2 regions of the Azospirillum sp. UENF 312511 genome follow, and region 2 is predicted to be linked to the other one. Evidence: predicted binding sites of a transcription regulator. Region 2 holds the regulator's gene; the other holds the start of a gene.
What was found. The regulator PhoB, encoded in region 2, activates phosphate uptake and scavenging genes when phosphate is short. The targets are predictions, from matches to a motif close to TNTCATAAAACTGTCA.
Positions count from the first base shown of each region.

Region 1: the regulator PhoB is predicted to act here: its motif matches at 1,477-1,492, upstream of ugpB (sn-glycerol-3-phosphate ABC transporter substrate-binding protein UgpB).

Region 1 is NZ_JBSNCG010000003.1:1,198,030-1,202,202, reverse strand. It holds gene ACWPN7_RS17040 (PAS domain-containing sensor histidine kinase) at 1-647, shown strand, start outside; gene ACWPN7_RS17035 (hypothetical protein) at 854-1,246, shown strand; gene ugpB (sn-glycerol-3-phosphate ABC transporter substrate-binding protein UgpB) at 1,561-2,898, shown strand; gene ugpA (sn-glycerol-3-phosphate ABC transporter permease UgpA) at 3,038-3,922, shown strand; gene ugpE (sn-glycerol-3-phosphate ABC transporter permease UgpE) at 3,919-4,173, shown strand, end outside.
Region 2 is NZ_JBSNCG010000003.1:1,618,324-1,622,496, reverse strand. It holds gene ACWPN7_RS18995 (hypothetical protein) at 1-571, shown strand, start outside; gene ACWPN7_RS18990 (HesA/MoeB/ThiF family protein) at 646-1,434, shown strand; gene ACWPN7_RS18985 (DsrE family protein) at 1,461-1,898, shown strand; gene ACWPN7_RS18980 (hypothetical protein) at 1,904-2,176, shown strand; gene phoB (phosphate regulon transcriptional regulator PhoB) at 2,330-3,034, opposite strand; gene phoU (phosphate signaling complex protein PhoU) at 3,066-3,881, opposite strand; gene pstB (phosphate ABC transporter ATP-binding protein PstB) at 3,927-4,173, opposite strand, start outside.

The DNA.
Region 1 (4,173 bases), 420 kb from region 2:
ACCTGTTCCACCATCTGCTGATGAGCCGCCTGACCGATCCCGGCGCGCGCGATCTCGGCGAGAAGCTGGAAATGTCGATCGAGGCGGCGGAGGGGCTTCTGCGCGCTTTGCTGGACGTGTCGAAGCTGGAGGCCGGGCTGGTCCGGATGCAGGAGCAGACCTTCCCCATCGACGAGACGCTGGGCCGCCTGCTCAACGAGTTCGCGCCGGAGGCCGACGCCAAGGCTCTGCGCTTCAACGTCCGTCCCGCGGACGCGGAGGTGAGCACCGACCCGGTGCTGCTGGAGCAGCTTCTGCGCCCGATCCTGTCCAACGCCCTGCGCTTCACCGAATCGGGCGGCGTGCTGCTGGCGGCGCGGCGGCGCGGCGGCGCGTTGCGCATCGAGGTGTGGGACACCGGCCTCGGCATCGCCCCCGCCGACCAGTCGGCGATTTTCGACGACTTCCGCCAGCTCGGCAACCCGAACCGCGACCGCCGGCACGGGCTGGGGCTCGGCCTCGCCATCGTGCGGCGTCTGTCGACGCTGCTGGGCCTGCCGGTTTCGCTGCGCTCGGTGCCCGGCAAGGGCTCCGTCTTCGCGGTGGACGTCCCGCTGGCGGCGGCGAGCGCCGCGGAACTGCCGGTCGAGAGCAGCAGCGCAGCGTGACGGGGCGGGGGGCGCGTTTCCTCCCTCCCACCGAACGAACAGAGAGCGCCGTCCTCGCTTGCGCTTGCCGACCCGTCCATCGGCGCCGCGCCGGGCGTCGATGGAGCGCGCATACTTCCTCCGAAGGCCGGGGCCGTTCACGGCCCGCCGGCCCCGACGTCATGGTCTGGGTGCGCCATGGGCGCGGCCTGGGATCGGAGGGGAGCATGCATCGCAAAGCAGGGTGCCGGCTGGCCGGTTGTCTGGCGGGGATGACGATGGCCGCCTTCGTCGTCCTGCCCGCCGCCGCGCAGACGACGAGTTTGGACTGGGACCAGCGCGGCTGCGTCTTCGGTCCCCGGCCCGGCCTGGACCGGCTGGTGCCCGGCTACAACCCCGGTGCGCAGCCCTATTACTGCCCGCCGCCCGCCGCGCTGTATCCCGCGCCGCCGGTCGCGGCCCCGACGGCGTCGCACTATCTGTCGGCGCCGAGCCGGTCCTACTGCCTGCTGCGCTCCTCCGGCCTGATGGGGGACAGCCTGTCGCAACTGGCCGGGTCGCTGTGCCGGGACGATACCGCGCTGTGGGCGCTCGCCCAAACACGGCACCCCGAGAGATGACGTAAGGGTGATAGTCCGTACTGATACGTACGGCTGATTGACAGCCTCCCCCTCTATCCTTAAGGCTTGCAAAAAAGAAACACGCATGCGGGGAGGAAAACCATAGATGCCGGCGCAGCATCCATCACCGCCTTAAGTCCCGTTCCATGCCTTACGCAGGACCGACGTTGCAACCGCGAGGAGCGGATGCGGCGCGCCCCTGCGCGCGTGTTCCGGACACGTCACCAAATCTTCACAAGACCGTCGCGGGACCGCAACCCGCGCCCTGCATGTCAGCACATCACGCAATCGATTGGTTCCAGGGAGAGACCACCATGCTGACCCGCCGCAAGCTCGCCGTCTCGACGGCCGCCTTCGCGCTCGCCGCCGGTTTCACCGGTGCCGCCTACGCCCAGCAGAAGACCGTCGTCGAATTCTGGCACGGCCTGCCCCAGCCGCTCGGCGGCCAGCTCGAGCAGGTGGTGAAGGGCTTCAACGACAGCCAGGACAAGATCCAGGTCAACCCGACCTTCAAGGGCAGCTATCCGGAGACGATGCAGGCGGCCATCGCCGCCTTCCGCGCCGGCAACGCCCCGCACGTCGTGCAGATGTTCGAGGTGGGCACCGCCACCATGCTGTCCGCCGGCCCGGCCATCAAGCCGGTGCACCAGTTGATGAGCGAGACGGGGTCGGGCTTCGACGCCGCGGCCTACATCCCGGCGGTCCGGGGCTATTACAGCTCCAAGGACGGCAAGATGATGGCCCTGCCGTTCAACAGCTCCACCACCATCACCTTCTACAACAAGGACGCCTTCCAGAAGGCCGGGCTCGACCCCAACAAGCCGCCGGCGACCTGGCCGGAGGTGGCCGATGCGGCGCGCAAGCTGAAGGCGGCGGGCGTGACCTGCCCGATGACCTTCTCCTGGCCAACCTGGACGCAGTTCGAACAGGTCGGCGCGCTCCACGACAAGCCCTTCGCGTCGGAGGCCAACGGCTTCGGCGGGCTGAACGCCACGCTGAAGATCAACAACCCGTTCTTCGTGAAGCATCTCCAGACGCTGATCGACCTGCAGAAGGAGGGCGCGCTGCGCTACGGCGGTCGCGACAACGCCGCGGACTCGCTGTTCCCGTCGGGCGAATGCGCGATGATCCAGGCGTCGTCCGGCCTGCGCGGGCGCATCATCAAGGAGGCCAAGTTCAACTGGGGCGCCGCGCCGCTGCCCTACTGGCCGGACGCCATCTCCTCGCCGAAGAATTCGATCATCGGCGGCGCCGCCTTCTGGGTGATGACCTCGCCCAAGCGCACCGCCGACGAGTACAAGGCCGTCGCCGCCTTCTTCAGCTACCTCGCCCGTCCGGAGGTGGACGCCAAGTGGCACATGGACACCGGCTACGTCCCGGTGACACTCCAGGGCTTCGAGCTGGCGAAGAAGGAAGGCTTCTACGACAAGAACCCCGGCGCCGAGGTGCCGGCGGAGCAGCTGACCCGCACCGCCACCACGGAGAACACCATGGGGCTGCGGCTGGGCAACCTGCCGGAAATCCGCAACATCATCCAGGAGGAGATGGAGAAGGCGTTCCAGGGCCAGCAGACCGCCCAGCAGGCGCTGGACAACGCTGTGAAGCGCGGCGACACGGTCCTGCGCAACTTCGAGCGCGCCAACAAGAACTGAGCGTAACTCCCTCTCCCCTCTGGGGAGAGGGCAGGGGTGAGGGGGATGCGCTTGTGCCGGACGCTCCGCGATGCGCAACCCCCTCACTGGCCCTCCGGGCCACCCTCTCCCCGGAGGGGAGAGGGTTGAAAGGGATTCCATGCAACGTCGCGTGATTTTCGACAACAGGGCGCTGCCCTACCTGCTGCTGGCGCCGCAGGTGGCGGTGACGCTGATCTTCTTCATCTGGCCGGCGGCGCAGGCGCTGTGGCAGTCGGTGCATCTCCAGGACGCCTTCGGGCTGCGCAGCCAGTTCGTCGGGCTGGAGAATTTCCAGGCGGTGCTGAGCGACCCGAACTATCTGGAGACGGTCAAGACCACCATCGTCTTCAGCGCGTCGGTGACCGTCCTGTCGCTGGCCTCCGCGCTGGGGCTGGCGGTGATGGCCGATTCGAAGATCCGGGCGGCGTCGGCCTACAAGACGCTGCTGATCTGGCCCTACGCGCTGGCCCCCGCGGTGGCGGCGGTGCTGTGGATGTTCATCTTCAACCCGGACATCGGCATCCTGGGCCGCGCGCTGAACAACCTCGGCTACGCCTGGGACTACCGGCTGAACGACGGGCAGGCGCTGACCATGGTCATCCTGGCGGCGAGCTGGAAGCAGGTCTCCTACAACTTCATCTTCTTCCTGGCCGGGCTGCAGGCCATCCCGCGCTCCGTCCTTGAGGCGGCGAGCATCGACGGGGCGGGGGCGGTGCGCCGCTTCTGGACGATCACCTTCCCGCTGCTGTCGCCGACCACCTTCTTCCTGCTGGTGGTGAACATCGTCTACGCCTTCTTCGAGACCTTCGGCACGATCCACGCCCTGACCCATGGCGGGCCGGGCAAGGCCACGGAGACGCTGATCTTCCGCGTCTACCAGGACGGTGTGGTCAACCACGACCTGGGCGGCTCCTCGGCGCAGTCGGTGATCCTGATGGTCATCGTCATCGCGCTGACCGCCATCCAGTTCCGCTTCGTCGAGCGCAAGGTGCATTATTCATGACCCGCGACCGCGACACCCCGCGCTCCGGCGGGCGCCTGATGGACATGGTTCCGCACCTGATCCTGATGCTGGGCGTCCTGATCTTTGCCTTCCCGATCTACGTGACGATCATCGGCTCGACCTGGGACGCCGCCACCATCGGGCGCGGCAACCTGCCGCTGACGCCCGGCGGGGAGATGCTGAACAACTACGCCTCGGCCTGGAGCGAGTCGCAGGGCAACCGCGTCATGCACACGCCCGTGCGCATCATG
Region 2 (4,173 bases):
CGGCCCCGGCACTTACACCGCGGTCATCTCCCAGGCCGTCCGCGGGGTGAACGAGCGCGAATACACGCTGGACATCACCGAACGCCAGAACATCATGATGGTGGGGACCGGTGCCCAGATGAAGGGCATCGCCCGCGCCGTCGTCGGCAACGACAGCGGCGTCCAGAAGCACACGCTGACCGTCGCCCAGGGCGGCGAGTTCGTCGGCAACATGTCCCTGCCCTACACGCGCTGGGCCCTCATGAGCAAGGAGGGCAAGGTCGTGGCCTCCGGCGACACGATGGACCCGACGAAGGCGGGCGAGGACATGCTGAAGAAGCCCAGCTTCAAGATCGACCCCGGCCAGTATGAGCTGGTGATCGTCCCGCCGAAGAACGTGGTCGGCGAAATCCCCTATCAGCTGAACTTCATCCAGAAGGTCGCCAAGACACCCGAATCGACCGAGGAACGCCCGTTCGACAAGATCATGCGGGAGCGCGAGGCGCGGCTGAAGCAGTGGGCGGCGGAGGATGCGAACAAGTCGTCCAGCACGTCGAAGACCACCCCCTACAAGATGAGCCTGCTCGCCTGACGCTGCCGCCCGCGTCAGGCTCCCGAGCGAGGGGGCTTGCGCGGCATGGGGCGTTCAGCGCTATTCTGCGGATCATGGATTTCACCGATACCCAGCTTCACCGCTATTCCCGCCACATCATCCTGCCGGAAGTCGGCGGGATCGGGCAAGAAGCGCTTCTGCGCGCCCGCGTCCTGGTCGTCGGGGCCGGCGGGCTGGGCGCGCCGCTGCTGCTCTACCTCGCCGCGGCGGGGGTGGGGACCATCGGCGTCATCGACGACGACACGGTGGACCTGTCCAACCTGCAACGGCAGGTCATCCACGACGAGTCGTCGCTCGGCGTTCCGAAGGTGGAGAGCGCCGCCGCCCGCATCCGCGCGCTGAACCCCGACGTGGCGGTGGAGGTGCACAAGGCACGGCTGACGAAGGACAACGCGCTGGACCTGATCGGGCGCTACGACATCGTGGCCGACGGGTCGGACAATTTCGCCACGCGCTTCCTGCTGAACGATGCCTGCTACTTCGCGAAAAAGACGCTGGTGTCGGCGGCAATCCTGCGCTTCGACGGGCAGGTCTCCACCTTCAAGGCGCATCTCGGCGACCCGCACCCCTGCTACCGGTGCCTGTTCCCGGAACCGCCGCCGCGCGGTCTGGTGCCGTCCTGCTCCGAAGGCGGCGTTCTGGGAGCGCTGGCCGGCTTCGTCGGTTCGCTCCAGACGACCGAGGTGCTGAAGGAGATCATGGGCATCGGCGAGGGGCTGTCGGGCAGCCTGATGATGCTGGACACGCTGCACGCCTCCTTCCAGCGCATCACCGTGCGCCGCGACCCGGACTGCCCGCTGTGCGGCACCCACCCGACCATCCACGACCTGTCCGCCCACTGAGCGGCGATTGGGAGAGCCCTTTAGTCATGGAAGGCCCCGAGTCCCTGTCCATCGTCCTGTTCGCGGGCGGCTTCGACCGGGTGCACTACGCCCTGGTGATGGCCAGCGCGGCGGCGGCGACCAACCGCAAGGTCACACTGTTCTTCACCGGCCGCGCCCTGAACACGCTGCTGGCCGGAGACACCGACGGCGTGCCGGGCTGGCACCGGCTGGACCCGGCCGACGACGGCAGCCGCCCGGCGGAGCGCGACGCCGCCTTCACCGCCAACGGGCTGGCCGGCTTCGAGGAGTTGCTGGAAGCCTGCGTGATGCTCAAGGTCACGGTCATGGCCTGCGAGATGGGGCTGCGCGCGCTCGGCCTGCCAGCCGGCGTGCCGCTGCGCCCCGACGTGCCGGTGACGACCGGCGGGGTCGTCACCTTCCTGAACGACGCGCCGAAGACCGGCGCGATCCTGTTCGTGTGAACGCGATGACGGACGACCACAGCCCGGTGGACCACAGCCTGGTGATCGAACACGCGAACCGCTTCGAGGCGATCGCCGCGGAGGGCTTCGAGGGCCGGCCCTACCGGGACGCGCTGGTCCATCTGGCGCAGCATGTGACGGCGCATCCCGATCTCGCTCCGCGGGTGGCGCACGCCCTGCGCATGATGATCGGCTTCATCGAGGACAGCGACCCGGCGAAGCGCTTCGGCCCGAAGGTGGCGATTTTGCGGGAGGCGGTGGAGCTGCTGGAGGGGTAGCTTTCGCATTGCACACATAGCCCCTACCCTTCCCACGCTGACGCGTGGGCCCCTTCCCTCCCCCGCTTCGCAGGAGAGGGAAACAATCCCCTCCCCTGCGTCAGCGGGGGGAGGGTTAGGGAGAGGGCAAGGCCGGCGCTTGGCGCATTTCGGTCAGACCGATTTGCTGTCCAGCGCGTAGCCCGCCGAGCGGACGGTGCGGATCAGGTCCATCTCCGTCTCCTCGTTCATCGCCTTGCGCAGACGGCGGATGTGAACGTCCACGGTGCGCGGCTCGACATAGACGTCGTGGCCCCACACCACGTCGAGAAGCTGCTCGCGCGAGAAGACGCGGCCGGGATGCTGCATGAAATGCCGCAGCAGGCGGAATTCGGTCGGCCCCAGATGCACGTCGCGGCCGTTCCGGCGCACCCGGTGGGCGGCCAGATCCATGGTCACGTCGGCGAACTGCAGCGTCTCGTCGGTCATGCCGGGGGCCGAGCGGCGCAGCACGGCGCGCATGCGGGCGACCAGCTCGGTTGGGGAGAAGGGCTTGGTGATGTAGTCGTCGGCGCCGGAATTCAGGCCGCGCACGCGGTCCGCCTCCTCGCCGCGGGCGGTCAGCATGATGATCGGGATGTCGCGCATCTTGCTGTTGCGGCGCATCTGGCGGCAGACCTCCAGCCCCGACATCAACGGCAGCATCCAGTCGAGCAGGACAATGTTCGGCGTCTGCTCGCCGGCCAGCAGAAGAGCTTCCTCGCCGTCGGTGGCGGCGTTCACGCGGAAGCCTTCCTTCTCCAGATTGTACTTCAGCAGCGTCACGATGTCGGCTTCGTCCTCGACGATGAGAACGAGCGGCTTCAGCGCCGAATTCATGCTTGTCCCGCTCCCACTGCGCGTCTCTCCGTCACGCGGCATGTCCCGCTCCATCGTTATCCGGGCCGCCGTCCCGCGGCAATCCCCGTTCCACTGGCCCCCGTTCCACCGACTCCGTAGCCGCATCCATGACCGAACCGCCCGGCTCGACCACGGCGAAGCTGCTGCCGTCGTTCTTCGGACGCGCGGCGCGCAGTGTCGTCCCGACCACCAGATAATGGATGGTCTCGGCGATGTTGGTGGCGTGGTCGCCGATCCGCTCCAGGTTCTTCGCCATGAACAGCAGGTGCGTGCAGGGCGTGATGTTGCGCGGGTCCTCCATCATGTAGGTGAGGACTTCGCGGAACAGGCTGGTGTAGAGGTCGTCCAGCTCCTCGTCGCGCTCCCAGGCGGCGATGGCGCGCTGGACGTCGCGCTCGATGTAGGCGTCCAGCACGTCCTTCATGATCGACTCGACCAGCCGCCCCATGCGCGGGATGGCCACCGCCGGGCGCACCACCGGCACCTGGGCCAGCGCCAGCGAGCGCTTGGCGATGTTGGAGGCGTAGTCGCCGATCCGCTCCAGGTCCGACGCGATCTTCAGCGCCGACACGATCTCGCGCAGGTCCTGGGCCAGCGGCTGGCGCAGGGCGAGCAGGCGCACGGCCTCGGCGTCGATGTCGCGCTCGTAGGCGTCGATGCGCCGGTCGGCCTGCATGACCTGGGCGGCCAGCGCGACGTCGCGGCGGGCCACCGCCTTCACGGCGGCGTCCACCTGCGCTTCGGCGACGCCGCCCATCTGGGTGATCAGATTGGACAGGCGCTCAAGTTCGTGCGCGAAGGAACGCACGATGTGTTCGTTGCTCATGCTTCACGTCCTTCGCTGATGGAAAGGATGCGGCGATGCCGGGGATCAGCCGTAGCGGCCGGTGATGTAGCCCTGGGTGCGCTCGTCCCGCGGGTTGGTGAAGATTTCCTCGGTGTCGTCGCACTCCACCATGTCGCCCAGATGGAAGAAGGCGGTCTTCTGGGAGACGCGGGCCGCCTGCTGCATGTTGTGGGTGACGATGACGATCGTGTAGTTCTCGCGCAACTCGTCGATCAGCTCCTCGATGTGGGCGGTCGCGATGGGGTCGAGCGCCGAGCAGGGCTCGTCCATC